DNA from 3 places in the Nonomuraea sp. NPDC049269 genome. Region 3 is predicted to be linked to each of the others. Evidence: riboswitches for the same ligand, from Rfam matches in the RefSeq annotation. Region 3 holds a riboswitch; each other region holds the start of a gene.
What was found. A riboswitch is a leader RNA that binds a small molecule or an ion and turns the genes downstream of it on or off. The one in region 3 is predicted to bind S-adenosylmethionine.
Positions count from the first base shown of each region.

Region 1 (10,117 bases), on a different contig from region 3:
CGGAGTTCGCCGCGCATGTCCGGGAGTGGGGCGCCCGCTTCCTCCGGAGCGCTAGATAGTGGGACAACTCACGCGTGACGATGCGCGTCTAATCCGCCGTGGGATCGCTGAGCGGGGGAGATCCGCAGCACATCGGGGGTTACTGGCTGGCCGGGCGGATCGGGTCGGGCGGGCAGGGGGTCGTCTACGAGGCGTACGACGGGGACGGGCGCCGGGTGGCGCTCAAGATGCTGCACGCGGCCGGTGGCGACGACAGTCGCGACCGGTTCGCCAAGGAGGCGACCGCCGCGGGCCGGGTGGCCTCGTTCTGCACGGCCAGGGTGCTGGACGTGGAGCTGGACGGGCCCAGGCCGTACATCGTCTCGGAGTACGTGGCGGGGCCGAGTCTGCGGCAGGCCGTGCGCGAGGGGCGTAGGTTCACCGGTGACGATCTGCACCGGCTGGCGACGGCGGTCGCGACGGCGCTGACGGCGATCCATGAGGCGGGCGTCATCCACCGTGATCTGAAACCCGACAATGTGCTGCTCGGTCCCGACGGGCCGCGGGTGATCGACTTCGGCATCGCGCGGACCCTGGACATGTCGCTCACCAGGACCGGAGAGGTGTCGGGTACGCCCAGCTACATGGCGCCCGAGGTGTTCACCGGGCAGCGGGTGGGCGCTTCGGCGGACGTGTTCGCGTGGGGCGTGATCATGGTGTACGCCGCCACCGGGCAGGAACCGTTCGACGCCGACAACCTCGGCGGCGTGATGCACCGGGTGCTGTCGCACCAGCCCGACCTGAGCGCGCTGCCGCCCCGGCTGGCCGAGCTGGTCGCGGTCGCGATGCGCAAGGACCCCGCGACCAGGCCGGCCTCCCGCGACCTGCTGCTCGCGCTGGTCAGCGGCAACGGCAGCGACACCAGAGGGCTCCTGACCGAAGGCAGCCGCGCCGCCCAGGGGGTGCGCGGGGAGGGCGAGGCCGACCCGGCGCTCGGCACCATCGCCGAGGACGCCTATGGCGCGCTCGGGCCGCAGGAGCGTGAGCTGGCCGCCGAGGTGTTCCTGCGCCTGGTCGCCGTGGACGAGGAAGGCCGCGAGAGCGGCAGGACCGTCTCCCAGGACGAGCTGTTCGGCGGGCGTCCCGAGCCCGAGGTCGCTGCCATCCGGCGCATCCTTCGGACGTTCTCGTACGTCGTGGCCGCCGAAGAGGACTCCGTCGCGCTGTCGCGTCCCGCGCTGTTGCGAGCCTGGCCCAGGCTGCGCATGTGGGTGGACGCCGACCGTACGGGCCTCGCCGTCCTGAGCCAGATCACCAGCGCGGCCCGGCACTGGACCGACAACGGCAGGCGCGACGGCGACCTGCTCCAGGGCAGCCGCCTGGAACAGGCACTGAGCTGGGCGGCCACCGGCCGCCGCCACGTGACGCTCACTCCCCGCGAGCGCGACTTCCTCCAGGCGGGCACCGCGCTGACCAGGAAGCGCGCCAGGCGCCGGGCCCTGACCACCACGGCGCTGGCGGCCTTGCTGGCGGTGTCGCTGGTGGCGAGCGGGCTCGCGCTGTGGCAGCGACAGCAGGCGGCCGGTCAGCGCGACGTGGTCACCGCCAAGCAGGTGGCGGCTGAGGCGGACCGGCTGCGTACCACTGACCCGGTTCTGGCGATGCTGCTCAGCGTGGCGGCCTGGCGCGTCTCCCCGCAGGTCGAGGCCCGCTCAGCGGTGATGGCCTCGCTACAGCAGCAGGAAACGGCCGCATTCCACGACCCCCAGGTCAAGGGGGTGGCCAGGCGGACGCTCAGCGGCGATGGCCGCACGCTGGTCAGCGTCAGCGACAGCGGCGTCAACGTGTACGACGTCCGCACGCACAAGCGGACGGGCGGCTGGCGGGGGCTGGGGCTGAGAGACAGCTCGGAGCTCAATGCTCCGGTGCTGAGCAGGACCGGACGGCTGGTGGCGATCTACACTCACGAAGAGCTCGGCGTCTGGGACCTCGCCACCGGCAAGCGGCTGCTCAAGGAGCTCTTTCCGGCCGGCGGCATGCTGATCGGCGTCACGATCGGCGAGGACGAGGCAACCCTCGCGGTCAGTTACGACAACGACCTCGACCACCTGGTGGACCTGCGCACCGGCAGGAAGTTCGGCAGGATCGCCGCCTTGCACGGGTGGGGTCCGCTGATCGACCCGACGGGCAAGCACCTGCTGCTCACCGGCGAGAGCTTCGCCGAACACGCTCTGCCCGGCTGGACCCCCGAGCATCGCTACGCGGGCTGCAGCCACCGGACGCACTCGGTCGCCGCGTTCTCGTCCGACGGCGCCACCCTGGCCTGCGCGGGCAGCGAGGTGGTGCTCTTGGACACCTCCACCGGACGCCGTCGTAACAAGGACGTCTGGACCTGTGACGTCTGCGTCGGCCACTTCCCGCGGCTCCGGTTCAGCCCCGACGGTCGCTACCTCGCCGCGTTCAACGTACGCAAGCTCCAGGTGTGGAAGGTCGCCGACCACGACCTTGAGCTGCTCACGTACCAGTCCGAGGGCGACCTGTCCGATGTCGGTTTCGACGGCTCGACCCTGCGCTATCTGATGGACGACGCGGTGATCAGCGTCGACCTGTCCACGCGCGCCGCCTCGATCAGGACGGGGGGCGACGACGCCATCGTCAGTCCCGGCGGCAGGTGGGCCGCGATCCGCGGCCTTGACAGCAAGTACGTCCGGCTCTGGAACATGCGCGAGCGCAAGGAGGTCGCCCGCTTTCCAGCCGACCCGGACATGCTGGCCGTGCTGCAGTTCGACGAGCTGGGCAGACGGCTGCTCATCGCGCCGGAGTCCGGCCGGATCGAACTGGTCGACGTCGGTACCCGCAAACGGATCTGGTCGATCCGCTCTCGGCACGCCGTCGACGGATTCCCACCGTTGCGGGCCGTCTTCAGCCCCGACGGCAGGACGATCGCGCTCGTCCTCGGCCCGGACGGGCAGACCCTGAAGTACTGGCTCACCGTGCTCGACGCGGCCACCGGCCGGGTTCTGCACGACAGCCCCACCACCAGCGACGGCGGCCCGTACCTGCCCGACGGCAAGAGGCTCGCCACCGGCTCCGGCAGGTTCATGGACGTGGCTACCGGCAAGCTGGTCGGGGAGGGCTATGACACGTCCACCTCCGGCGGGGACGGTGTCGCCCTGAGCAGCCGTGGTCTCATGGCCATCGCCTACGACGAGACGGGACGCGTCTCGCTCTGGGATCCCTCCGGGCCGACGGCATTGCGTCCCATGCTGCCGAAAGCGGCGGGTCCCGCGAGCGTCCTGGCCTTCTCACCGAGCGGGGACGTGCTCGCGGCGGCCAGCGGTGGCGTACTCCAGCTCTGGGACCCCGTCAACAGGCGGCGGCTCGGCGGCGGCTTCGACCCCGCGACGATCCAGGATGTCGACTCGCTGACCTTCAGTGCCGACGGCGGCACGCTGTACTACTCGGCCGACGGCGACATCCTGGAGATCCCCGTCGGAGCCGAACGGGTCGCCGCGCTGGTGTGCGGGCGCGCGGGCCGCCGGCTCACCGAAGCGGAGTGGAGCCACTACCTGGGCGATATCGCGTACCGGGAGATCTGCCCGAAGTCGGCTTTGACGGTTGTCGCTGGTCCAGGCTGACAGTCGCCGCGGGCTCGTGACAGCGCGCGGTCAGCCCGGTCTCAGCGGTGGTGGGCATCGTCGTCTTCATCGAGAACGGAACACCGGGACGAGGAGAACACCCACCATGATCACATTCGCCGCGGCACTGCAACTGCTCATCGCGCTTGCCTTCCTGAGCATCCCGCTGGTGCGCCACCGCTACGGGGGCAGTGCGAAAGCGAACGCGGAGGCGGAACTGACCCGTCAGGGAGTGCCCATCTCCGTCCTGGAGGAGAACAAGCTCAGCTTCGACGCCAGCGGCCACGAAACGGTCGTCCCCGTGACGGTCGCCCTGGTCATGACGGTGCTGGCCGTGCTCAACCTGTCCGGGAGCGACTGGGGGCAGACCCTTTCCTGGGTCTTCCAGCCGATCGTTCTCGCCGGCAACTTCCTCATCCTGTACAGCAACCTGACCGCCGCCAAGTCGGTGAAGGCCGCCTTCGACCGTAAGGGTGACCCGATGCTTCAGCGCATCGACGTGCGGGCCCTGCTCAAGGCTGCCGAGGGCGGGTTTCCCACCTGGGTCATGCCCATCCTCCAGAACATCCGGCACGCCGTGGTGATGGGCGGGTCGGCCCTCGTTCTGGTAGCGATGATCATCGCGTGATGCACGGGGACTACCCGGCGCTCACGGTGGTGAGGCGAGCGTGCAGCGCCGACTTGACGGCCGGCCATTCGGCGGCGACCACGGAGAACATGGCCGAGTCTCGCAGCTTCCCCGCTTCGCCGGGCGCCCAGGACGGCGACCAGCTACGCAACACCCCCTCGAAGCGCGCGCCGAGGCGCTCGATGGCCCGACGTGACCTCTCGTTGCGCGCGTCGGTCTTGAGGTCGACGCGCGTGACGCCCAGCGTCTCGAACGCATGGGTGAAGAGGAGGAGCTTCGCCTCCAGATTGATCCCGGCGCCCTGCGCCGATGCCGCGAGCCAGGTCCAACCGACCTCGATGGCGCACAGGTCTTGCCGGTCCGGCCAGGTCCGGGGATCCCAGAACGCGGTGCATCCCACCGCCATCCCGTCCCGCACCCGAACCTGCGCGAACGGCGTCAACCCGTCGGCCACCCGAGCGAACTGGGCCGCCAGATAATCCTCGATCTCGGTGGCCCGGGGAACCAAGGTGAAACCGTAGGAGGAACGATCCTCCTCTGCCGCCCGCGCCAGATCCGGCGCGTGCCTCATCGCCAGCGGCTCCAGCCGAACGGACGATCCGTGGAGCACGGGAACATCGAGCCGGAGGCTCATGGGACTCTCCTCATCGTTCCTGGCGTTGGCACCTTGCCCTCGGGCAGGTTGCCGGACCGTCATCGGGCCAGGCCCCTCGGATCCTCTGGATGATCTCGGTGGAGAGATCCTGCCCCAGCGTGGAGGGCGGCGTCAAACGTCATCGCGACCTACTGGTAGGTCTGCGGATCCACGCTGCGCCACTTGCCGTCGCCGTCGGCGTTGGCTACTCCGCCGATATACATTTTCTGGTACGAGGCGTAGTCGGTGTTGCGGGCGCTGACTTTGAACGGCTTGCCGTGGTCGTCGATGCGCTGATTGATCAGTTTGCCGTTGCTGAGCACATCGAGCGCGATCGAGAACTCGCAGTAATGCTTCTGTGTTGTCGCGGTCACTTGAAAAGTGATCTCTTCATCACGTTTGAGGGAGATCGTCTTCTCGCGGAAGTAATCTCCACCCCATTCTGTGTCGTTGACCAGCGTCTTGCCTCGGGGGTCGGTTTCGTCGAGGTCGAGGCCAATTTTTATGCTGTCCTCGCTGCCCGCGCTCGGGCTCTCGAACAATGTGCCGGTGAGCGGTGGGCCGCAGCGCGGGACCGCCTTCATTCCGACGATGCGCACGGGCCGATCTGCGTTTCCGTGAACGACGATCTTGAAGTCGGTGCTGTACGGGTCGACGCCACCTTGTTGCCGAAACCATCTGTGCTGTGCATCTGAATATTCCGGCAGGGCATTGATCTGGGCAAGTTGATCACCTGAGAGGGTCACTGCCTCGGGAAAGATCCAGGTGTTATGCAGGTCCGAATGTTCCACTTGGACGAGATCGACTGACAGTGGCGGCCCCGCGGGGCGTGTCGGGGTCGGTGAGGGCGTACGAGGCTCCGGTATGGCGCTCGGGCGGGGCGACGGGGTGAACGGCTGTTGTATCGCCCAGATCAGCACGCCGACAAGCACTGGGGTGGCAATAGCCGTTCCGGCCCATTTCACTGCAGGCCGATTCCACCAACGCTGCGGCTTAACAGGATGTCGGATTCGTGGGTATTTCGAATGGTTTGCCATCTGAGCACCGGCTCTCATTGGGATTCCGGGTCCATATTGAGTGCCGCCTTGCTCGTATGCAATCGGATTCGACGAGCCGCCTCCGCTGATGTCCATCGTCATACGTACCTGCCCATGGCGACGGCCTTCTACCTGCGGGTGTTTACGGGCCGTCCCACTTGCCGCAGACTCCACCATGAGGTTCTAGAGTGGGCGTGACTGGTTGGCGGGTGACATGGCGCGTCCGGCGGCACACAAGGCGAACTCTCCCCTGGAGCCGGAACCGATGTGGGGGCAGCTCGGCTACGTCAGGTATGTGTCCAGGGGCGGCTATGGCCCGGATGCCATCGAAACGCCGACCGCGATGCCGATGCTCCTCGCACCGCTGGCGCAGGATCCTGAATTCACGCATCAGGGCGTGTCACAGTGCGGCCGTTGTGGCGTCCTGGTCACAGTAAAGAAGCGGCGTACTCCTTCCAAGCGTTCGCGCCTCGCGGCGAAGAAGTATTGGGTCGCCGGTTTTTCGAGCGGCCTGTGGCTCTCGATCATGGGGGTCATAGCGTTCTTCGCGCAGATGCGGGGCGCCACGGACGGGACGCCCGGCATGCTGACAACGGCGTTCACCCTATCGGGGCTGTTTTTCCTTTGGCTGCTGACCGGCGTCGTTGGCGAAATAGTAAGAGATTGGGGTTTTGTCTGCGAAGCAGGAAAATCGGGAGGCGTCGAAATCGATTGCACTCATGTCGCAAAGATCGTGAAAGCCCCTAAGGTCGGCTCCTGACGGGAGTAGCTGGACCGCTCCGGCGCCAGGTCAGGGCCGCCGCGGCGGCGAAGGCCAGGGCCGCGCAGCCGATCTGGGCGAAGGCTGTCGGGGTGGATACGTACGGAAGGTCGCCGAGGTTGCCGAGGACGGCCACCGGTAGGAACAGCAGCAGCGCCGCCCGTCGCCCCACGACCGATCGGCACGCGTATCCGGCCGCCAGCGCCACCACGACTAGCCAGGGCACGAGTCGCAGCACGCCGGCGAGGCCGCGGTTGTGCAGGGCCTCGGCAGCCACCACGAACTCGGTCGCCAGCACGCTGGCCAGCATCAGGAACGGCCACAGCGCCAGGGCTAGGGCCAGCCCGTCCCGCCAGGCGGGCGCGGAGGCCGGGCCGAAGGCCCGCCGCCCGTGTACGCGCAGCGCGCCCCACAGCAGGTCGGCCATGTCGGCCGGATCCGGGCGGGTTTGGCCCGGCCGCGCCCCGGCCAGCAGCACGCTGATCATCTCTTCCTCGTGCCGGGCTCGGTGGTCGCGTGGGTAGCAGGCCAGGAGGCGGCGGTAGCGGGCTTCCAACGGGCTCATACCGTGCCCCCCGCGCCGGCGGCGCGCAGGCGCGTGGTGGCCGCTCGGGCGTGCCGGCGCATCCGCTCGGCCTCCGCCGCCAGCCTGGCCGCGCCGTCGCCGGTCAGCCGGTAGTAGCGCCGCACCCTGCCGTCCACGATCTCCTCCCGGTCCTCGGCGATGAGTCCTTCCGCCTGGAGACGGTCGAAAGCGGCGTACAGGGTGCCGGCGCGCAGGCGGACCTGGCCGTCGGAGATGCGCTCCACGTCGGTGATGACGCCGTACCCATGCTGGGGACCGGCGGCGAGCGCGGTCAGGATCAGGAAGCTGGGTTCCTGCATTTGCCTCATGCGATCAATATATACTGATCATCTATATATCAGACGCCCTGCCGCAGTTCCCATAAACGGACGGTCTTGTCCTCGCCGGCCGTCGCGAGCAGGGATCCGTCGGGACTGAAGGCCGCGGTGGTGGCCCGCTGGCCGTGCGTTGTCCGTAGGACCTCGGTGTCGGCGTCTACGTCCCAGAGCACGACGTCAGGTCCGGGACCGGCGGCGGCGAGCAGGGTGCCGTCAGGACTGAGCGCGACGTGCCTGGACTCCTCGGGCAGCGTCACGAGAGCGGCGCCGGAGCCGGTGTCCCAGACGCGGGTGATGTGATGGCCCGCGGTGGCCAGACGGGCGCCGTCGGAGCTGAACGCGACGTCGCGCGTCCCGAAGGCCCACTGGGGGCCGGGGGCCGGTTCGTACAGCCGCTGAAGCGCCACGCCGGTCTGGGCGTCCCAGATCTCTGCCTCCCAGCGCCGGTCCTGTGACCATCCGCCGGAGGTGGCGGTGGCCAGGCGGGTCCCGTCGGGGCTGAACGCGATGCCGGTCGGGGCGACCAGGTGGGCGATGCGCAGGAGTTCGGCGCCGTTGGTCGCGTCCCAGATCCGGGTGGTGTTTCCGGTGCCGCTCGACGCCATGCGGGCGCCGTCAGGGCTGAAGGCCACCGCCCACACGCCGCCGCCGTGGGTGATCTCCAGGAGTTCGGCGCCGGTGGCGAAGTCGACGATCCAGATCTTTCCGGCGGTGAGATCCCTGGTCCTGAGGTCGAGGCGTTCGCCGGTGACGGCGAGCCGCCGGCCGTCGGGGCTGATCGCGGCCGTCCAGCCCACGCTGGACAGGCGGCCGAGGACGGCGGTCAGGCCGCTGCCGTGGCGGAAAGCGCGCTGGGGCCGGCCGGTCAGGTCCGTCAGCGTGGTCGTACCCTCGCCGGTCCACGCCAGGCCGGCGCCGTCCGGACCGAACGTGACGCTCGAGACCTTCCGGGCGGTCTCGATCGTTCGCGAGAGCACTGGGGTGAGCTCCAGGCCCGCGCGGCGGGGCACGGGGCGGTGAGGGCCGACGGCAGGCCGGGCCACGCCGGTGGGCGACGGCTCGTGGCGGCCGGCGAGGTGGTCGTGGAACTCGGCGTGCCGGAACTGGTAGAGCGGGCCGACCGCGCGCAGCAGCCCGAGGCGGTGGGCGTCGTCCAGGAACGCCATCAGCCGGCGTGGCAGCTGCCGCCCGCGCGCCAGGCGAAAGGTGGCCAGAACGTAGACCGGCCACGCGTGCTGCTTGCCCGACACGGCTCCGTAGGCCGCTCCGGCCGTGGCCAGGACCAGGCTTCCCCATGCCACCTCGATCGGGGACGCGCCCGCCGCCCCGATCGCGGCCGCGCCGATGAGCGCGCCGAGGAACCCCCCGACGAGCAGCCGCACGAGGTTGAGCCTCCGGTCCGCACGCCAGCTCGTGAGCGGCGTGCTGGCCCGCCCGTCCACGGCCGGCGCCTCGGCCCAGCCCACCACGGCGTCGGTCAGAGAGGTGAGCAGCAACGCGGGCCCGAACAGCGCCACCATGGCGACCGTGGCGGCCAGCGCGTCCGTGAGCGGCTTCCCGGTGACGAGGTCGAACACCGTGTACCCGGCGGCGATCACCAGCGCCGTCCAGATCACTATTCCGAGGGTGAGGGAGAGTGCCGACAGCAGTTGGCTGAGCAGTGAGAAGGTTCGCCGTCCGAGACGGAGGTCGACATAACCCGGCTGGTCGTGCGCCCACGTCCCGTGGTCGCTGTGGCTGGGCCCCTCCCGATAGGCGATCACGATCCCCATGCCGCCGGCGGCGAACCACCAGGTGAAGTCCTTGAGCAGGAACGTCGTCAGGATCAGGCCCCACGCCGCGCTCGCCAGCAGCAGCGCGAGCAAGACCCCAGGTCCTGGGGGCGGCCGGCGGAGGGTGGTGGCCGCGAGCCGCCACCAGGCGAAGTCTCTGACCCCTATGCTCTTGCCGCCCACCTGCACGCTGTCGGCCTCGGCGGGGGTGCGATCGAGGAGTTCGGCCAGGTGGCTGAGCCATTGGGTGACCTGTTCTGGCCGGTAGAGGCGGTGCGGCCGGAACAGGTCGGCGTCGGACCCCCGCGCGGGCGGCCGGGCCTCGATGAGGGCGGGGATGAGCCGGTTGAACAGGTGGGCGCGCAGCGCGGCCGCGGTGGCGAAGCGGACGGGATCCAGCAGCGGGGACGGGTCGGTGGCCGGAGCGGCGGCGTAGACGGTACGCAGCAGCCACAATCCCAGAGGGCTGGAGACCGTCTCCGACAGCGGCGTCACGGGCCCGTCCCGCAGCCGCTCCAGAACGCGTTGCCAGCCGGGATGCGGCTTGGTCCGGTCGAGGATCTTGTTCAGATAGCCGGCGGCGGCCGTGGCCGACAGGGGCTCGGCCTCGACCACTGCCGCGCGGTCCAGCGCCTGCGCCGCATCGGCGTACTCGGTGGTGCGGCTGGTGATGACGAGCCGTGTCTCCGCGGGCAGCGCCTGGTTGAGCTCGGTCAGCACCGCCGGCAACGAGGCGGCGGGCATCTCGTCGAGCCCGTCCAGGACC
Region 1 is NZ_JBICSO010000006.1:592,046-602,162, reverse strand. It holds gene ACGFNP_RS34665 (helix-turn-helix transcriptional regulator) at 1-59, shown strand, start outside; gene ACGFNP_RS34660 (protein kinase) at 99-3,617, shown strand; gene ACGFNP_RS34655 (hypothetical protein) at 3,724-4,245, shown strand; gene ACGFNP_RS34650 (GNAT family N-acetyltransferase) at 4,256-4,879, opposite strand; SAM riboswitch class I at 4,887-4,975, opposite strand; gene ACGFNP_RS34645 (hypothetical protein) at 5,029-5,670, opposite strand; gene ACGFNP_RS34640 (hypothetical protein) at 6,131-6,676, shown strand; gene ACGFNP_RS34635 (hypothetical protein) at 6,660-7,241, opposite strand; gene ACGFNP_RS34630 (helix-turn-helix transcriptional regulator) at 7,238-7,570, opposite strand; gene ACGFNP_RS34625 (NACHT domain-containing protein) at 7,600-10,117, opposite strand, start outside.
Region 1: another riboswitch for S-adenosylmethionine. It lies ahead of ACGFNP_RS34650 (GNAT family N-acetyltransferase); the one in region 3 lies ahead of ACGFNP_RS49900 (aminotransferase class V-fold PLP-dependent enzyme).

Region 2 (10,117 bases), on a different contig from region 3:
CCACGGTGCTGTGCCCGCTTTGTGCGGGATCGGGGGTCGGCGGGGTGTCGCGGGTGCTCTGTGCGGGTTCGCCGGTTGTCGAGGTGCTGTGGCCGCTCTGTGTTGCATTGCCCGGTTTTGAGGCGCTGTGGCCGTGGCCGGCGATGAGGCTGGCCATGGCGGTGCCGTGGTGGCCCCACATGACCGGCTCACCGGCGTCGCCGGTCAGGTCGGGGCCGGCGATCACGGAGCCGGTCAGGTCGGGGTGGCGGGCGTTCACGCCGGTGTCGAGTACGGCTACCAGAACACCCGCGCCCCTGCTCAGCCGCCACGCCTCCGGCAGGCGCAGCGTGGCAAGCTGCCATTGGGCGGCCCGCGCCACCGAGCCGGCGTCGTCCGAGGCGGACGGCCCCGCCGCAACCACCAACAGCCCCGCCCCGAGCGGCCCGGCCACCAGGAAACCGGCCAGCAGCGACCCGGCCAGCGGTAGCCGCGCTGTGAGTGGCTTGATCAGGAAGGCAGCCAGTGGCCCGGTCATCTGGTCAGGCTCCGGTACAGGACCGTGGCCAGGCGGCCGGCGGTGTCTCCGAGGCGTCTGGCGGCGAGGTCGCCCGGCTTGTACGGCCGGCCGTCCGCGTATCCGGCGGCCGTCGCCACGACGTAGGTGTCGTTCGACGAGATCAGCGCGCCGGTGACGTACTGCGACTCACCGAACCGCTCGGCCGGCCCGTCGGGAAACGCCACGGGCCGCACGGTCGGCGGCCGTCCCACGACGGTCCCGGACCGGTCAACCGGCGCATCGGCCTGCGCGCCGGCTGTCGCCCCCAGCCCCGGTAAGCGCCTGGCGCCCGTCTCCGGCAGAGGCCCGCTGGTCTCCGGCAGACGACCAGCGCTAGTCTCCCGCCCCCGGCCCGGCAAGCACCCGGTCCCGGCGCCCGTCTCCGACGGCCCGCTGGGCAGGCGGCCGGTGCCCGTCTCCGACGGCCCGCCGGGCAGGCGGCCGATACCGGTCCCTGACGGCCCGGCGGGCAGGCAACTGGTGCCGGTCTTTGACGGCCCGCTGGGCAGGCGGCCGATACCGGTCGCTGACGGTCTGGCGGGCAGGCAGCTGGTGCCGGTCTCTGAAGGCCCGTCGGACAGGCAGCCGTTGCTGGTCCGCGAAGCCCCGCCGGGCAGGCAGCCGGTGCCGGTCTCCGGCGATCCGGCAGACAGACGGTCGTTGCCGGTCTCCGGTGGCGTGCCGGGCAGATTGCCCCCGGGGGCCGGTAGGCGGGCGGCTGGGGTGGTCAGGACCGCGATGCCGACCGTTGCCACGAACGTCTGCGTGCTGTCCGCGTACGTGGCGCGTAACGCCGTGACGCATCCCCGCAGCAGCCGCAAGACCCCAGGCTGGAAGGCCACCCGGCAGGGGGCCTCAGGGGCGACGCCGGCCAGGACATAGGTCACGCGGGCCCCAGAGGGGCTGGTGCCGGGTACCGAGCCCGGGAACACCCTGGCCACCGGCCACGCGTGCCAGCGCTCCGGCACGGGTGGCTCCGCCGACGGCAGGGCCGCGAACAGTAAAGAGAGCAGCGCAACAGAAAAGGGGAACAACGTGCACCTCGCGGGCAGGGGAGGGGTCGCCCGATGCCCGTGCATTCTGACATGCGATCGCCGGTTCAATCTGACGCTTCGGTAAACAGACCGATACGCGGTGTAATTTCCCTTTGGTGGCTTTCGTCTTAGGGGGAGGGAGAAAGCCGTACATGGGCGCCGGGCGGCAGGCCGAGGCGCTGGGCCGCGTCACCCGAGTTCACCGCTATCGCGATCAGCCCCGCCGAGTCGGCGAAGGCCACCAGTTCGCCCGGCGGCACGGCCGCGAACGTCTCCCGGTACGGCAGGGCCAGCTGCCTGCGCCCCAGCCAGACCCCGATCGTGTCGCCGATCCGCACGCCCAGCGCGGCGAGGTCGCCCGCGGCGATCGACAACTGGGTGTTGCCATAGCGGTCGACCGAGACCACCTCGCCCTCGACGGAGCCTTCGCGCAGTTGCGAGGTCGGCTCCGGCAGCGAGATCAGCCGTGAGAGCGGAACCTCGGGTCCCAGGTCGGCCGGTTTGAGTCCGACGCACAGCCGCCCGGCGACCGGCGAGAACACGTCCCGCCCGTGGAAGGTCGGCGAGACGGGGTGCAGGAAGTACTCGGCGTTGCTGATCTCGTAGGCCGCCTCCGCCCCGCCGCAGGCGTGCATGGCCCACGAGAGGAGCCCGTTGTCGGGGCCGATGAACACCCGCCCGCCCGCCTCCACGGCGACCGCCCGCCTGGCTCCGCCCGCGCCGGGGTCTACTGCCCCGATGTGCACGCCTTTCGGGAGATATGGGATGGTCTGGGAGAGGATCGCGGCGCCGCGCCGTACATCGCCTGACGGGATCAGATGGCACACGTCGATCACCCGGGCCTCGGGGGCGATTCCGGCTATCACTCCATGACAGGCCGCTACATAGCCATCTTCGAGCCCGTAGTCGGTGAGAAGTGTGATGACTGAGGTCACATTTCGTGACTGTACGTCTCTCAATCCGCCGTGAACACCCGCACTCCGCACATTACGATTGGCACGGGCCCGCGTGCCCTCGATGTGATCGTCGCGCGCCCTCCGAGGAGGACACCATGGACACTGCACCGGTCAGCGGTGACAGTGCTGCCCAGGAACCGTCCCGACAGCCCCTCTCCGAACGCGATCTCGAACTCCTCGCCTTCGAGCGCCACTGGTGGCGTTACGCGGGTGCGAAGGAGCAGGCCATCAAGGAGACCTTCGGGTTCTCCGCCACGCGCTACTACCAACTCCTCGGCGAACTCATCGACCGGCCGGAGGCGCTCCAGCAGGATCCCATGCTGGTCAAGCGGTTGCGCCGGCTGCGTTCCACCCGCCAGCGCGACCGCGCCGCCCGGCGGCTTGGCATGCGCCCCTGACCTGCTGGGTAAGGCAGGCGCGTGAAGAACATCAGACATACGGGATCACCCGGCATGGAAGCGATCTTGAAGGATCCGGCGGGAGCCGTGATCGGGCTCGACTTCGACGGCACCCTTTCGCCGATCGTGGCCGATCCCGCCTCCGCCAGGATCCACCCGGAAGCGCCCGCCGTCCTCGCCGAACTCGGCGGGCACGTCGGGGCCGTGGCGATCGTGACCGGCAGACCGGTGGCCACGGCTTTGGAGCTCGGCCCCGGGCTGGCCGACGTACCCGGCCTGGTGATTCTGGGGCACTACGGGTTCGAGCGCTGGGAGGACGGTCAGATCTCGGCGCCGCCGCCCCCGCACGGCGTGCTCCAGGCCGAGGCGGAGCTGCAACTGCTGCTCGGCTCGCTCGGCGTGAAAGGCGCGACGATCGAGGACAAGGGCCGGGCGGTCGCCGTGCACACCAGGCGCAGCCCCGACCCCGAAGGCACCCTGGCGGTTCTTCGCGAGCCGCTGGCCGCGCTGGCGGACAAGCACGGGCTGGTCGTCGAGCCCGGCCGCCTGGTGCTCGAACTGCGGCCGCCGGGCATGGACAAGGGGCACGCGCTCGGCCTGTTCCTGGCCGAACGGGCCGCCCGGTCGGTCATGTTCGTCGGCGACGACCTCGGGGACCTGGCGGCCTTCGACGCGGTCAGGAACTCGGGGCTGCCGGGCGTGACCGTGTGCAGCGGCTCGGCCGAGGTGACCGCGCTGGCCGAGCGGGCCGACATCGTGGTGGACGGCCCCGACGGCGTGGTGGCGCTGCTGCGGGAGCTGGCTTCGGCCTACAGCCGGCCCTGAGTTTCAGCCGGTCCCCATCTGTCTGCAAGTGCATGTCGGTACATTCGCGAAATGTCGAAGAGAAACCTTGCCGTGGCGGGTCTCGCCGTGGCCGCCGCCGTCCTCGTGACGGCCGCCCCCGCCTCCGCTTCCGCGAGCGCTGCCGGTCATCCGCTCAAGCTGCGCAACGGGCTGACGCTGTCCCTGCCGAGCTCATGGAAGGTGTACGGGAAGGGCGACTGGCTCCATGTCGTCACCGGCAAGTGCGCCAAGCCCAAGGGGGCATACTTCACTCCGGAATGCGATGGTTTCTGGGTGCTCGGGCCCGCGGCCATCAAGCTGGGGCACGAGCTCAACCCGTACACGCCCGACCGGCCCTTCTACTCGGCGACCGATGTGGAGCCCTGCCCGGTCAACCACAAGTGGGGCCAGGTGCTCAACGGCGCGGCGGCGAAGGGGCTGCGCCAGGTCGGGCCGGGCCACAAGGCGTACTACCGCGCGTGGAAGGGCACCTGCGTCACCGGGACGGGCAAGGTGCGGGCCCGTTTCGTCCAGCGGGAGTGGTACCTGCCCAAGAGCGGCGTGCTCGTCGTCGACTCATGGAACACCCCCGGCCTGCCCGGCGTGCTCAAGCACGCGACCTGGCGATGAGCACCCCGCCGGCGGCCAGGCAGATGAGGACGGGGACCAGCAGGAACGCGTTCCAGGTGCCGAAGCCGTCGGCGAGCGCGCCGAGCGCGAGCGGACCGACGGCCATCGCGGACCCGGCCCAGATCGGGGCGGCCGCGCCGGCCCGGTCCGGCCGGTCGCCTGAGTGCGTGATGAGCCCGGCCAGCGCGAGCGGGAAGTGCAGGGCGGCGCCGACCCCGCTGAGCGCGAGACCGGCGTAGGACAGGACGGGCAGGGTGCTCAGCCAGAAGAGCAGCCAGCCCGCCGCGGTGACTGCCAGCGCGCCCAGGAAGAGCCGTGCGGGCGGCAGCCGTAAGGCCAGGTACGCGCCGCCGAACCGGCCCGCGCCCAGCCCGGCGAGGAACGCCGTCAACCCGGTGGCCGCGGCGGCCGGGCTCAGGCCGGTGCGCGCCGCGAACAGCTCGGCGGCCCACAGGTTGAACGTGAACTCCAGGGCCACGCAGCAGAACAGCACGCCGCCCGCCACATGGAAGCGCCACCCGGGCCGCACGGGCCGCTCGCCGGTGGACGGGGCCGCCACGGTCGTGGTCCGGGTCCAGACCCGCCCCAGGGTCAGGGCCAGCAGCACGGTGAGCGCCGGGGTGAGGAGCAGCGCGGCCCGCCAGCCGAGCGTGGTCTGCGCGATCGCGCTGAGCAGGAACGTCGCCGCCACGCCCACCACGACGCCGACGGCGTTCGCCTCGCTGATCGCGGCCGGGCCCGCCGGTCCGTGGTGCTCGCTGAGCGCGGCCATGGCGGTGTAGAGGGCGACCGAGCCGAAGCCGCCGGCCACGCCGTAGCCGAGCAGCGTCAAAGGCAGCGCGGAGGTGAGTACGACCAGGAGCACGCCCGCGTTCATCCCGGCGAGGCCGACCCAGGTGGTGACCCGCCTGCCGTAGCGCCTGGTGAGGAAGGTGAGGGAGAGGCCGGCGAGGATCGTGCCCACGGCCATCGCGGTGCCGTGCAGGCCGGCGACCGTGCCGGAGGTCCGCTGGTCGAGGCGCAGGAGCGGCAGGGCGCCGCTCAGGCCGTAGATGAACGTGGCGAACGTGCCCAGCTGCAGGTAGATCAGCCAGGTCGGCCGGTCCCTGACCAGGCGGACGCGCTCTGAGATCGACGACATCCTAGGCCAGCGCGTCCAGCTGGGCGGCGAACCACTTCTGCGGCGGGAGCGCGGTGGCCGCGACCTCCAGCAGTTCGCGGCGGCGCGTGCGCTCCTCCTCGGGCATGACCAGCGCGTCGTGCAGCGCGACGGCGGTGCCGGTCACGTCGTAGGGGTTGACCAGGAGCGCGTGCGCGCCCAGTTCGGCCGCCGCGCCCGCCTCGCGCGACAGCACCAGCGCGGCCCGCGGCGACAGGATCGGGCCCTCCTTGGCCACCAGGTTCATGCCGTCGCGGATCGGGTTGACCAGCAGCACGTCGGCCAGCCGGTAGGCGGCCAGCGAGCGCGGGTAGTCGTCGTTGACGTTGAGTATCAGCGGCTCCCAGTCCTCGGTGCCGAACTCGTCCTCGATCTCCTGGGCGCAGCGCTGCACCGAGGCGGTGTATTCGCGGTATTCGGGCAGGTCGTGCCGGCTGGGATAGGCGAACGCCAGGTGCACCACCCGGCCGTGCCACTCCGGATGCGCGTGCAGGAACTCCCGGTAGGCCACAAGCCCGCGGACGATGTTCTTGGACAGCTCGGTGCGGTCGATGCGGACGATCAGCCGGCGGTCGCCGACCTGCTCCCTGAGCGCGGCCATGTTGGACTCGACGTCGGGCTCGTGGGCTCGTTCCCACAGCGCCGCGCCGTCCACACCGAGGCCGTGCACGCCGATGTGGGTGGTCCTGCCCTCGTGCGTGACCGTACGGCCGGTCAGATCCACCTCGGCGCCCAGCAGAGCCCGGCAGCAGTCCATGAACGCGCCCGCCCAGCGTTCGGTGAGGAACCCGGCGTGGTCGGCGCCCAGGATGCCCTCCAGGACCTCGCGGGCGACGTCGTCGGGCAGCAGCGAGAAGTATTCGGGCGGCGCCCACGGCGTGTGGCTGAAGTGCGCGATGCGCAGGTCCGGCCGCTCGGCGCGGAGCATCGCCGGGGTCAGCGTGAGGTGGTAGTCCTGGACCATCACGCGGGCCCCGTGCCCGGCCTCCTCGGCCAGAGCCAGCGCGAAGGCGCCGTTGTAGTCGCGGTAGGACTCCCACTCCCGCTGGAACCTGGTGCCGAACAGCGGCGCGTTGGGGATGTCGTAGAGCAGGTGGTTGACGAACCACAGGGTGGAGTTGGCCACGGCGTTGTAGGCGCGGTGGAAGGTGGCCGGCGGGATGTCCAGCATCCGCAGCGCGCCCGTGTCGTAGCCGGCCTGGTCGAGCCGGCCGCCGGGCGCCTGGCGTACGGCGCCCCGGTCGCCGTCGGACAGGGCGGCGCAGATCCACAGCACGCCGTCGTCCTTCATGACCCCGGAGAGCCCGGACACCAGCCCGCCACCACCGCGCTTCATGGTCAGCACACCGTCGTCGGAGACGGTGAACGAGACGGGTCCTCTGTTAGAGGCGACAAGGACGCTGTTCATTAAAGTTCCCTCCGACCATAGGATCCCAGCTATGGCGCTTGATGAGCTAACCGAGGAACTGGCCCGCTCCGCCGCTGCCGGAGATCATCGCGCACTCGGTGAGCTCCTGAAGCGGATCGAGCCGGACGTGATGCGGCACTGCGCCCGAATCCTCCCCTACCACCAGGATGCGGAGGAGGCGTCGCAGGACACCCTGCTCGCCGTTGCGCGCAACATCGGGCGCTTCGAGGGACGGGCCAGGTTCAGCACCTGGCTGCACATCGTGACGGCCAACTGCGCGCGTACGACGTACCGCACGCTGAAGCGCCGCTCGGCCGAGCAGACCTCCGACGAGTTGCCCATGCAGAAGCCCGACGCGCGGCGGGTCAGTGTGATCGCCGGGTCGCGGCTCGACCTGCTCGACGCGATGGAGGCACTGGAGGCCGACAAGCCCGACCTGGCCCAGGCGCTGGTGCTGCGTGACATCGTGCAGCTCGACTACAACGAGGTCGCCGAGCAGCTCGGCATCCCGCTCGGCACCGCCAAGTCACGCATCCACCAGGCGCGCAAGTATGTTCAGGGAGTGCTGGGCGACGACTATCGCTGAGATCGTACGTCTCGCTTCCTGAGACGGACGGTCGCTTGACGGGCCTGGCCAGGTACAGTCAGAGCAAACAACTGAATATTGCTCATCCAGAGGGGTGGAGGGACCGGCCCTGCGAAGCCCCGGCAACCCTCCCGGATTCAGACTCGCGACCTGGCGAGGCCGACCGGGACAGGTGCCAATTCCGGTCTGCGGTCAAGGTGGCCGCAGGCGAAGATGAGGGAAGGCCTCGCTTCATGTCGCACGATTTCGGACCCGCCGTAGCCCTCTCCTGCCGCGAGTGCGGCGCCCGCTACGACCTCGGCCCCAGTTTCGCCTGTCTGGAGTGTTTCGGGCCGCTCGAAGCGGCCTACTCCTTCGGTGACGTCACCCGGAAGGACATCGAGTCCGGCCCCGCCAACATCTGGCGCTACCGCTCACTCCTCCCCGTCCCCGTGGACGTCGCCACCAAGCCGAACATGAACCCCGGCTGGACCAAGCTCGTCAAGGCCGGCAATCTCGGCCGGGCGCTGGGCATCAAGTCCCTGTACGTCAAGGACGACTCGGGCAACCCCACCCACTCCTTCAAGGACCGGGTGGTGGCCATCGCCGTCGAGGCGGCCCGTAACTTCGGCTTCCACACCCTGTCGTGCTCCTCCACCGGCAACCTCGCGGGCGCGGTCACGGCCGCCGCCGCCAGGGCCGGGCTCGACGCCTGCGTGTTCATCCCCGCCGGGCTGGAGCAGGCCAAGATCGCCATGGCCCGGGTGTTCGGCGGCAAGCTGGTCGCCATCGACGGCTCCTACGACGAGGTCAACCGGTTCTGCTCCGAGCTCATCGGCGACCCGCTGGGCGACAAGTGGGGCTTCGTCAACGTCAACCTGCGGCCCTACTACGCCGAGGGCTCCAAGACGCTCGCCTACGAGATCGCCGAGCAGCTCGGCTGGCGCCTGCCCGAGCAGATCATCATCCCGGTGGCCTCCGGCTCCCAGCTCACGAAGATCGACAAGGGCTTCAAGGAGCTGGTCGCACTCGGCCTGGTCGAGGACACCCCGTACAAGATCTTCGCCGCGCAGGCCAACGGCTGCTCGCCCGTGTCGACCGCCTACAAGGCCGGCCTCGACGTGGTCCAGCCGGTCAAGCCCGACACCATCGCCAAGTCGCTGGCCATCGGCAACCCCGCCGACGGCCCGTACGTGCTCGACATCGCCCGCCGCACGGGCGGGTCGGTGGAGGACGTCACGGACCCCGAGATCGTCGCCGCCATCAAGCTGCTGGCCTCGACGGAGGGCATCTTCGCCGAGACGGCCGGTGGCGTCACCGTGGGAGTGCTGAAGAAGCTCGTCGAGACCGGGCAGCTCGACCCGGAGGCGGAGACCGTGGTGCTCAACACCGGCGACGGGCTCAAGACGCTCGACGCCGTCGCCGACGACGCCGAGCCCACGGCAGTGATCCGGCCCTCTCTCGACGCGTTCCGCGCGGCTGTCTGACAACCAGGAAAGGCGAGTTAATCATGAGCGTTTCTGTGCGGATTCCCACCATTCTGCGCACCTACACCGGGGGTAACGCGGAGGTGAGCGGGGAGGGTGCGACTCTCCGCGACGTGCTGGCGAAGCTCGACTCCGACTACCCGGGGATCGGCGCGAGAATTCTGGATGAATCGGGCAAGATTCGTCGTTTTGTCAACGTTTACGTTGGCGAAGAGGATGTCCGTTTTGCCGATGGTCTTGACACGGCAGCCCCCGAAGGCACGCAGATCTCCATCATCCCGGCGGTCGCCGGAGGGTGACCACTCGCTCACGTCAGAAGGCGCTCCCATCTGGGGCGCCTTCTGTTTTTTCCGACAATTCAATGTTGAACTACTCACTCACGGATGAAATGCGTAATTTGTAGATTGACTCTGTTGCCAAACGCTGTGCCACAGGTATGGTCGAGGGCGATCGCCTGGTGATATCTCCATAAGTCGGGCGATTGAGGGTCTCGCGTTGGAATGGGCGGGATCTATGAGCCCAGTAAGAGGAGTCGGAAGTGGCGCAGGGCACCGTCAAGTGGTTCAACGCGGACAAGGGCTACGGCTTCATCGCGGTAGACGGTGGTAAAGATGTATTCGTCCATTACTCAGCGATCATGATGGACGGCTATCGCTCCCTCGAACAAGGCCAGCGCGTCGAGTTCGAGATCACCCAGGGCCAGAAGGGCCCCCAAGCGGAGGCCGTGCGAGCGGTCTGAATCACGAAGTTGGCAAGTACCGGCAGGTCGCACGGCTCCGCAGTCCGGGCGAAACCGCCACTCCTGCTTCGTCGACTCGGTTGCGGCGGGTCCATGACGGGCCCGCCGTACTGACTGACCTGGGCATGCTGGTGTCTCGGCTTGCACTCGGCAGGGTAGAGTGCTAAACAGTTCGTTGGCACTCTCTGTTCGAGAGTGCCAGCACTGGATCGGGACGATGGGGTCTGCCGAACGGAGATGCAGGCCCATGCCGTCGCGGGCGTCGGCTCGGTCCATTGAAGCCACCCTGCATCTGGGAGGTCTAGCCTTATGGCAGCCAAGATGATCGCGTTTGACGAGGACGCCCGGCGCGGTCTCGAGCGCGGCATGAACCAGCTA
Region 2 is NZ_JBICSO010000021.1:28,418-38,534, forward strand. It holds gene ACGFNP_RS60860 (S8 family serine peptidase) at 1-517, opposite strand, end outside; gene ACGFNP_RS60865 (hypothetical protein) at 514-1,506, opposite strand; gene ACGFNP_RS60870 (SAM-dependent chlorinase/fluorinase) at 1,701-2,507, opposite strand; gene ACGFNP_RS60875 (DUF3263 domain-containing protein) at 2,624-2,926, shown strand; gene otsB (trehalose-phosphatase) at 2,981-3,751, shown strand; gene ACGFNP_RS60885 (hypothetical protein) at 3,803-4,381, shown strand; gene ACGFNP_RS60890 (MFS transporter) at 4,359-5,522, opposite strand; gene ACGFNP_RS60895 (trehalose-6-phosphate synthase) at 5,524-6,948, opposite strand; gene ACGFNP_RS60900 (RNA polymerase sigma factor) at 6,980-7,534, shown strand; SAM riboswitch class I at 7,614-7,754, shown strand; gene thrC (threonine synthase) at 7,768-9,000, shown strand; gene ACGFNP_RS60910 (MoaD/ThiS family protein) at 9,024-9,299, shown strand; gene ACGFNP_RS60915 (cold-shock protein) at 9,539-9,739, shown strand; partial or broken gene ACGFNP_RS60920 (TCP-1/cpn60 chaperonin family protein) at 10,049-10,117, shown strand, end outside.
Region 2: another riboswitch for S-adenosylmethionine. It lies ahead of thrC (threonine synthase); the one in region 3 lies ahead of ACGFNP_RS49900 (aminotransferase class V-fold PLP-dependent enzyme).

Region 3 (10,117 bases):
TACGCAGCACGCTCGCTCCCCCGCTCATGCGGGCCTGGACCCTGGCGCGGATCCTCGGGTCGGCCAGCCCCGTCGCCGCCCGGCTCGCGACCACGTCACCCGGCGCCGGCCGTACCGCTGCCTGCTCCCTCGCGACCTCATCGCCCGACGCCGACCGTACCGCCGCCTGCTTCTCAGCCCCGCGGACCGCGTGGATGTCCGCGGCGATGCGCTCGGCGAAGACCAGGCCCTCCAGCAGTGAGTTGGACGCGAGCCGGTTCGCGCCGTGCACGCCCGTGCACGCGACCTCGCCGCACGCGTACAGGCCCTCGATGGAGGTACGGCCGTGCAGGTCGGTCCTGACCCCGCCGCTCGCGTAGTGGGCGGCGGGGGCGACGGGGATGGGCTCGGTGGCCGGGTCGATGCCGTGCTCGCGGCAGACCTCGTAGATCGTGGGGAAGCGGGTCTTCCACCGATCCTCGCCGAAGTGGCGGCCGTCGAGGAAGACGTGGCTCTGCCCGCTTTCGCGCATGGTCCGCATGATGGCCTTGGCGACCACGTCGCGCGGCGCGAGGTCGGCCAGCTCGTGCACGCCCTTCATGAACGCGCGGCCCTCGTGGTCGATCAGGAAGGCGCCCTCGCCCCTGACCGCCTCGGAGATCAGCGGCTGCTGCCCGGTCGATTCCTCGCCGAGCCACAGCACCGTGGGATGGAACTGGACGAACTCGATGTCGCGCACCACAGCCCCCGCCCTGAGCGCGAGCGCGACGCCGTCGCCGGTCGAGACGACGGGATTCGTCGTGGACGAGTACACCTGCCCCATGCCGCCGGTGGCCAGCACGACCGCCCGCGCGTGCACCGCGCCCACGCCGTCGCGCGCGCCCTCGCCCATGACGTGCAACGTCACGCCCCTGGCCCGGCCGCGCGCGTCCGTCAGCAGGTCGAGGACCAGCGCGTGCTCGATGACCTCCACCGAGCCCGCCCTGACCGCCTCGACCAGCGCCCGCTGCACCTCGGCGCCGGTGGCGTCGCCTCCCGCGTGCACGATCCTGTCGCGCCGGTGGCCGCCTTCCCTGGTCAGTTGGAGCTCACCGTCGGGGGTCCGGTCGAACCGGGCGCCGCGCTCCATCAACCGCCGCAGCGCCCCGGGGCCCTCGGTCACCAGCGTCCGTACGGCCCGTACGTCGCACAGGCCCACCCCGGCGACCAAGGTGTCGTTCAGATGCTCGTCGGGGCTGTCGCGCGGATCGAGCACGGCCGCGATCCCGCCCTGAGCCCAGCGGGTGGACCCGGACGAGAGCACGTCCTTGGTGACGACGAGGACCTTGGCCGCGGGATCCAGCTCGGCGTAGCGCAGGGCCACGGTCAGCCCCGCGATGCCGGAGCCCACGACGACCACGTCGGCCTCGGCGATCCAGCCGGGATCGGGGGCCGTCAGTCGGAGGGGAATCGCCGGTGCGCTCATGGAGTCTCCTCAAAGAGGCGATTTCGTCACTATGACGATAACGCCATCGGAGGATGCGATGACTCCGGGGGGTGGGTCTGTCAAGCAGGGCGCAGCGTCAGGACGACGTTGTCGATCAGCCGGGTGGTGCCGACCTTGGCGGCGACCGCGAGCACCGCCTCGCCCTGGAAGAGCTCGTACACCTCGGTGAACGTGGCCGGGTCGACGAGCACCAGGTAGTCGAGCGCGAGCCGGGGCGCCGCGGCTTCGAGTACGGACAGCGCCGCCGCGCGGATCTTCGACGGGACGGACTCCGCCGCGCCCGCCCGCAGGGCCGTGGAGAGCGCGAGGGCGACCTGCCGCTCGTCGGCGGACAGGTAGCGGTTGCGGCTCGACAGCGCCAGGCCGTCGGGCTCGCGGACCGTGGGGGCGCCGACGATGTCGATCGGCAGGTCGAGGTCGGCGACCATCCTGCGGATCATGGCGAGCTGCTGGGCGTCCTTCTGGCCGAAGATCGCCACGTCGGGCTGGACGAGGTTGAACAGCTTGAGCACGACCGTGAGCACGCCGTCGAAGTGGCCGGGCCGGACCGCGCCCTCGACGATCGTGCCCATCTCCCCGGACTGGACGCTGACCTGGCGGTCGGGGGGATACATGTCGTCGGCTGTCGGAGCGAAGACGACGTCCACGCCTTCGTCCCGGCACGCCTCCAGGTCCGCGTCGAACGTCCGTGGATAGCGGGAAAAATCCTCGTTTGGGGAGAATTGCAGGGGGTTGACGAAGATGCTGACCACGACCTGGTCGGCGCGGGTGCGGGCCTCGCGGATCAGGGAGCGGTGGCCCTCGTGCAGCGCGCCCATCGTGGGCACCAGGGCGACGCTCCCCTGGCCGCGTGCTTTGACCAGGTCGGTGCGGTTCCTGGCGACGATCAGGTCCATATGTTGCCTCCGAGCGCGTCGAGCAGGCGCTCGGCCTCTTCGGGCTTCAGCAGCCCTGCGGCGAGCGCGCGGTCCGCGGTGAGCCTAGCGAGGGCGATGTAGGCGTCGGCCGCCTCGGGGGCGGCCAGGATCAGCGCGTCGACGTGCTTGCGCACGGTGCCCGCGTCACCCCGCACCACGGGGCCGGTCAGCCCGGCGATGCCGAGCCGGAGCACGTTGTCGAGCGCCGCGCCGAGCAGCGGGCCGAGCATGATCCCCGGATGCTCGACGCCGATCCCCCGCAGCAGCTCCTGCGACTCCGCGATGAGCGTGACCATGTGGTTGGCCGCCCCGGCCAGGGCCGCGTGATAGAGGGCACGGTCGGCCTCGGCGATCCAGACCGGCTCGGCGCCCATCTCGATGACCAGGGCCTCGGCGATGGGCCTGAGCGGATCGGGCGCCGTCACGCCGAACGAGATGCCGGTGATGCGGTTGAGGTCGTCGTCCCTCCCGGTGAACGTCATCACCGGATGGAGCGCGAGCGGCAGCGCGCCCGCCCTGGCGGCCGGGTCGAGCACCGACAGCCCGTACGCGCCGCTGGTGTGCACGAGCAGCTTGCCCTGAAGGTCGGCGCCGGTCGACGCCAGCCCGTTGACCAGATCGGGCAGCGCGTCGTCGGGCACGGTGAGCAGGATCAGCTCAGCGACCTTGACGACCTCCTCGGGCCGGGTCGGCTGCACACCGAGCCGCTTCGCCGCCCACCGCTGCGAGGCGTCGGAAACTCCGCTGGCGGCGACCACGTGATGCCCGGCCTGAGCCAGTGCGGCACCGAGCACCGAACCGACCTTGCCCGCGCCCAGCACACCCACTGCCAACCGCCCCGGGCGATCCCCTGCGTCCATGACGTCCACCCCTGTCGACCTGATGGCACTGCCGTTCAGCGTAACGGCCGCTTGAGACTACGTACGTGACCAGGCTTTTGCTGCATGTTGAGTTACCGACAAATGGGACAAGGGCATATAAAACTATGCACCCCCTGTCGGAAGAGATGAGGAGAGGGGTCATCGCATTGGTGGCGGGCGCCGAGTTGCGACCCGACGCCCGCGTAGAAATGCGAGCCTCTTGGAGGTGCGGACTTGGCCGGCCAGGTCCTCGTTTCGGCGAGCCATGAGATAGTCCAGGGCATGTGGCTCACCTGGCGCGCCGCGATGCGGCACGCGCTTTATGGCGAGGACGGCTTTTACCTTCGCGAGCGCCCTTCGGGCCACTTTCGTACCTCGGTCAGCGCCTCGGCGGCATTCGCCGAGGCGGTTCTGGCGCTGCTGACCCAGGTCGACGCCGAGCTCGGCTCGCCGGACCGCCTCGACCTGGTCGACATCGGCGCGGGAGAGGGCGTTCTGGTCGCCCGCGTGCTCGACGCCGCCGACCCCGCACTGCGCGCCCGGCTCAACATCACCGCCGTCGACCTCTCGCCCCGGCCCGACGGCCTGCCGGAGAGCATCGCCTGGCGATCCCGGATCCCGTACGGCATCACCGGGCTGGCGATCGCCAACGAGTGGCTGGACAACATCCCGCTCGACGTGGCCGAGCAGACGGCCGACGGGCCGCGGCTGGTTCTGGTCGAGACCGAGACAGGTGAGGAACGGCTGGGCGACCCGGTGCCCGGCATCGGCCGCGCCTGGCTCGACCGGTGGTGGCCGCTGGGCCGCATCGGTTCGCGCGGGGAGATCGGGTGCCCTCGGGACGCCGCCTGGGCGGCGGTGCTGACCCGGCTCAGCAGGGGGCGCGCGGTGGCCATTGATTATGCACACCCTGTGGATAACCGTCCCTGCCACGGCACGCTCACCGGGTACCGCGACGGTGCGGTCGTGGCGCCCATACCCGACGGGACCTGCGACATCACCGCGCACGTGGCGCTCGATGCGTGCGCGGAGGCCGGTCGGCGGGCCGGTGCGATATCCACAGGCTTGTCCACACAGCGGGATGCGCTAAAGGCTCTGGGGGTCACCGGCACGCGTCCGCCCATCGACCTCGCCCACCTCGATCCGCCGGGCTATCTGCGGGCTCTGGCCCGTGCCTCGGAGGAGGGGGAGCTGATCGACGCGAAGGGTCTCGGCGGCTTCGGCTGGCTCACCCAGGACCGCTGACCCTGGTATTCGGCGCGTCATCACGACTACCCCTTGTTCCCGCACTTCCCGCCGTACTTCGGCTGGGGTCCTTCTGGGGAGAGGGGCGGCTGGGGTCCTTCCGCCGTGCTTCGGCCTGAGGAGCGGGGCGGCGGTTGTTCGCGGGGTCGGAGACGGAGCGGTCTGTGCGAAAGCGCGGCTAGCCGGTTGTGAGGTCGAGGGACTGCAGGCCTCGGATGACGTAGCCGGGCTTCCACTCCGGCTCGGTGACGAGCTCCAGCTTCGGCGCCCGCTCCAGCAGGACACCGAACGACTCGATCAGCTCCAGGCGGGCCAATGGGGCACCGAGGCAGAAGTGGATCCCGGCCCCGAAGGAGATGTGCGGGTTGTCCGGCCGCCCGACGTCGAGCCGGTCCGGGTCGTCGAACACCGTCTCGTCCCGGTTGGCCGAGCCGAACAGCAGCGCCACCTCGGCCCCGCGCGGGATCTCGGCCCCGTGCACCTCGATGTCCTCCAGCACCCACCGCTCGAACATCTGCAGCGGGGTGTCCCAGCGCATCAACTCCTCGACGGCCGTGGGCAGCAGGCTCCGGTCCGCGCGCAGCCGGGCCAGCTCGGCGGGGTTGCGGAACAGGGACCACCAGCCGTTGCCGGTCACGTTCACGGTCGCCTCGTGGCCGGCGTTGAGCAGCAGCACACACGTGCCGACCAGCTCGTCCTCGGTGAGCTCGTCGATCGCCGCGAGCGCGCTGATCAGGTCGTCGCCCGGTCGCACGGCGCGCTCGCGCGCCAGGTCCGCGAGGTAGCCGGCGAACTCCGACGCCGCCTTGGCGGCCAGGTGCTGCGACTCCAGGCTCGGGTTCAGCTCGTACATGCGGCAGATGTCGGCCGACCAGGGGCGCAGCAGGTGCCGGTCCGCCTCGGGCACGCCGAGCATCTCCGCGATGACGGTCACCGGCAGCGGCTCGGCCACCTCGGCGATCAGGTCGCCGCCGCCCTTCTCGACGTACGCGGCGACCAGCCCCTCCGCGATCGACCTGACCCGGGGACGCAGCGACTCGACCATGCGCGGCGTGAACGCCTTGGAGACCAGCCGGCGCAGCCTGGTGTGCACCGGCGGCTCGACGTCGAGCATGCCCGCCCTGGTCACCCGCCAGAACGGCTCCTGGAACTCCGGCTCGGCCGGTCGGCCGAACTCCTCGTGCGTGGCCACGTGCAGGTAGGAGCGGCCCAGGCGACGGTCTCTGAGCAGCGCGTTCACGTCCGCGTGCCGGGAGACCAGCCACTGACCCGTCGGCTCGAAGTAGCTGACGGGCGCGTCATGCCTCAGCGCCGCGTAGGCGCCGTACGGATAGGCGACAAAATCCGGATTCCAGGGGTCGAAGCGCACTATTTCATCTTATGAGGATGCTTGCTTGGCATGCCTGCTGCGCATCCGGATGTTGAGCAGCTCCACGATGACCGAGAATGCCATCGCGAAGTAGATGTAGCCCTTCGAGATGTGCTGGCCGAGCCCCTCGGCGATGAGCACCACCCCGATCAGCACCAGGAACGCCAGAGCCAGCATCTTGATGCTCGGATGCTTGTCCACGAACCTGCTGATCGGCCCCGACGCGAACAGCATGACCAGCACCGCCACGATCACCGCGGCGATCATCACGCCGAGCTCGTCCACCATGCCCACGGCGGTGATCACCGAGTCGAGCGAGAACACCACGTCCAGCACCATGATCTGCGCGATCACCGAGGCGAACGACGTGACGGCCCGCGTCTTGCCGTCCTCCTCCTTCAGCTCCATGCTGTGCCCGATCTCGGTGACGCTCTTGGCCAGCAGGAACAGACCGCCCAGCAGCAGGATCAGGTCGCGCCCCGATATCTCGTGGCCGAAGACCTCGAACAGCGGCGCGGTCAGCCGCACCACCCACGACAACGCGAGCAGCAGGAGCAACCGGCTGATCAGAGCCGCGCCCAGACCCATGACGCGGGCCCTGTCACGCTGCTCCGGCGGCAGCTTCCCGGCCAGGATGGAGATGAAGATGATGTTGTCGATACCGAGCACGATCTCCAGCGCGACCAGGGTGAAAAACCCGATCCAGATCTGAGGGTCGGTCACCCAGTCCAGCATTAGTACTCCTCACGGCAGGGGTTTCAGGTTCCAACGAGGCAAGGGCCGCAGAAGTTCACCGTTGTGATTGATGGCCGAGTGTCGGTTATAGTGCGGGGTGTAGGTCATGAGTGCCAGCGCACAGCCCCGGCTTGCTGGCCGGCAACCCTCGCGTCCGCGGCGGGGTGCCCCGGGTGAAGACCTGGTCCGTCACGAGGTGTGGCGGGCAAGCGCGGGCTTGCTGGGTGCTCCAGGGGTCCGATGTCCCCAGGAGGTGCGCCATGTCCACTTTGACGATTTTCAGCTCCCTGCCCGCCCAGGCCACCGAGACGCCGGTCGGGCACAGCCGTCCGATCCCCGCCGTGCTCGGCACGGATCTGGAGGTCCCGGTCAAGGGCGGCCGGCTCGTGACGTACGCGAACCTCGACTACGCGGCGAGCGCCCCCTGTCTGGAGCCGGTCAGCGCCGCCGTCACCGCCGCGCTCCCGGCCTACTCCAGCGTGCACCGCGGCGCGGGGTACGCCTCCCAGCTCACCACGGCCCGCTACGAGCAGGCCCGCCACACGGTCAGGGCCTTCGTCGGCGCCCGCCCCGACGATGCCGTGATCTTCACCCGCAACACCACCGACGCCACGAACCTGCTGGCCCGCTGCCTGCCCGAGGGCACGACCGCGGTCGTCTTCGACACCGAGCACCACGCCTCGCTCCTGCCCTGGAAGCGGTCCGTACGGCTGGCGCCGCCCGCCTTCCCCGGTGAGGCGGTCCGCGTGGCCGACGAGGCGCTGGCCGGGATCGACGGCCCCAAGCTGCTGGTCGTCACCGCAGCCTCGAACGTCACCGGCGAGCTCTGGCCGATCGCCGCCCTGGCGCACATCGCGCACCGCCACGGGGCCCGGATCCTGGTGGACGCCGCCCAGCTGGTGCCGCACCGGCGGCTCAACCTGACCGCGCTCGACCTCGACTACGTCGCCTTCTCCGGCCACAAGCTCTACGCCCCCTTCGGCGCCGGGGTGCTGGTCGGCCGCCGTGACTGGCTCTCGTCCGGCGAGCCGTACCTGAAGGGCGGTGGCGCGGTGCGTTCGGTCGCCGCTGACGTCCAGGAAGGTGACGTCCAGGAAGGTATCGAGTGGCATGACGATGCCGAGCCGCGGCACGAGGCGGGCACCCCTAACGTGCTGGGTGCCATCGCCTTGGCCGCCGCCTGTGACGCGCTCAGCGCGACCGGCTGGACCGAGCTGGTGCGCGAGGAGGAGCGGCTGATCGCCCGGCTCCGGTCCGGGCTGGCCACGATCGAGGGCGTGCGCGAGCTGTCGCTGTGGGGGCCGGACCAGCCGCGCGTGGGCATCGTCTCGTTCGTCGTGGACGGGCACTCGGCGCGCGAGGTGGCCGAGGTGCTGTCCGGCGAGTACGGCATCGGCGTGCGTGACGGCAAGTTCTGCGCGCACCCCTTCGTCCGGCACCTGCTCGGCACCGCGGACGGCGGCTGCGAGGACGACACGGCCTCCGCGGTGCGTGCCTCGATCGGCATCGGCACCACGGAGGAGCACGTGGACCGCCTCGTCGACGCACTCCGGGACCTCGCCGCCCGCTGAGGTCAGCCGGGCGGTGGGCGTCTGCGCGATGGCTCGTCGGCGACGGTCTCATCGAAGTACCCGGTGGGGCGCGTGGACATGGGTCTGGTGGTGTCCGCCTCCGGTCTGATGGAGGTGGCCGGGGCGTGACCGGCCAGATCCTGCTCGGCCGCGCGGCGCTCGGCGCGCCGCCGGTACGTGCTGTGCAGGATGCCGTCGATCCCGATCCGGCCACCGCCCAGCGCCACGAGCAGCAGGCAGACCACGCCCAGCGCGCCGGCGAGCTCCCAGCCGCCGTTCTGCACCATGACGCCGTGCCCACCGTGGACGAACATGATCGCGCCCAGCATGTCGACCAGCAGCCCGAGGGCCGCCAGCCGGACCAGCAGGCCGATGATCAGCAGCGCCCCTCCGACGCTCTCCACGACGATGGCGAACAAGGCCGAGAGCTGCGGCAGCGGCACGCCGATCTGAGCGAAGGCGGCGGCCGTGGCCGGCACCCCGCCCTGCAACTTCTGCCACCCGTGGGTCACGAAGATCACACCGATCGCCACTCGCGCGATCAGGGCGGCCAGATCAAAGCCAATTCTTTGCACGGTATAACTCCCCCCGTTCCCGGTATTCCTCCCCTGTCAGGTAGGCAGGATGCGCCGGCATAACGTTCCTTGACCCTGTCCTGTGCTGGATCACCACCACTGCTGGTGGCAGCATTGCCATATGACGGAACGCGTGGTCGGGATCGGCGTCGGGGCGAAAGAGCTGGCCACCGAGGACATGATCCTCAATATCGGCCCTCAGCACCCGTCGACGCACGGCGTGCTCAGGCTGCGGCTCACCCTCGACGGCGAGCGCATCGCCACGGCCGAGCCGATCATCGGCTACATGCACCGGGGCGCGGAGAAGCTGTTCGAGGTCCGCGACTTCCGGCAGATCATCATGCTGGCCAACCGGCACGACTGGCTGGCGGGGTTCGCCAACGAGCTGGGCGTGGTCCTGGCCGCCGAGCGCATGCTGGGCATGGAGGTGCCGGTCCGGGCCGTCTGGGCCCGTACGCTGCTGGCCGAGCTCAACCGGGTGCTGAGCCACCTGATGTTCCTCGGCTCGTACCCACTGGAGCTGGGCGCGATCACGCCGATCTTCTACGCCTTCAACGAGCGCGAACGCATCCAGGCCGTGATGGAGGAGATCTCCGGCGGCCGGATGCACTACATGTTCAACCGGGTCGGCGGGCTGAAGGAGGACCTGCCGCTCGGCTGGCTCGACCGGGTGTCGGAAACCGTCGCCGAGACCCGGCGCCGCGTGCCGGACATCGAGAATCTCATCCTGAACAACGAGATCTTCCTCGCCCGCACCAAGGGCGTCGGCGTCCTGTCCCGCGAGCAGGTCCTGCAGTACGGCGTGAGCGGCCCCATCGCCCGTGCCTCCGGCGTCGACATCGACCTGCGCCGCGACCAGCCGTACCTCGCCTATCCCGAGCTGCCGGTGAAGGTCGTCACGCGTAGCGCGGGCGATTGCCACGCCCGCTTCGAGATCCTCCTTGAGCAGCTCAAGGTCTCGCTGGAGCTGGCCGACGCCTGTGTCGACCGGCTGCGCTCGCTGCCGCCGGGCCCCATCAACCAGCGGCTGCCCAAGGTGCTGAAGGTGCCGGAAGGGCACACGTACGCCTGGACCGAGAACCCGCTCGGCATCAACGGCTACTACCTCGTGTCCAAGGGAGACAAGACCCCATGGCGGCTCAAGCTGCGCTCCGCCTCCTACAGCAACATCCAGGTGCTCCGGGAGATGCTGCCGGGGCACCTCGTGGCCGACATGGTGGCGATTCTCGGCTCGATGTTCTTCGTCGTGGGTGACATCGACAAGTGACCGGCGTCGTGACTCCGCAGCGGGACAAATACGTCGACTGGCTGCGCGCCCTCAGCCTGATCGTCGTGGTGGTGTGGCACTGGGCGTTCACCATCCTGCAGTGGAAGCCCGAT
Region 3 is NZ_JBICSO010000011.1:110,078-120,194, reverse strand. It holds gene ACGFNP_RS49930 (L-aspartate oxidase) at 1-1,444, opposite strand, end outside; gene panC (pantoate--beta-alanine ligase) at 1,525-2,361, opposite strand; gene ACGFNP_RS49920 (DUF2520 domain-containing protein) at 2,352-3,242, opposite strand; gene ACGFNP_RS49915 (SAM-dependent methyltransferase) at 3,525-4,487, shown strand; gene ACGFNP_RS49910 (cytochrome P450) at 4,666-5,856, opposite strand; gene ACGFNP_RS49905 (TerC family protein) at 5,866-6,591, opposite strand; SAM riboswitch class IV at 6,694-6,809, shown strand; gene ACGFNP_RS49900 (aminotransferase class V-fold PLP-dependent enzyme) at 6,852-8,162, shown strand; gene ACGFNP_RS49895 (DoxX family protein) at 8,165-8,737, opposite strand; gene ACGFNP_RS49890 (NADH-quinone oxidoreductase subunit D) at 8,859-10,004, shown strand; gene ACGFNP_RS49885 (acyltransferase) at 10,001-10,117, shown strand, end outside.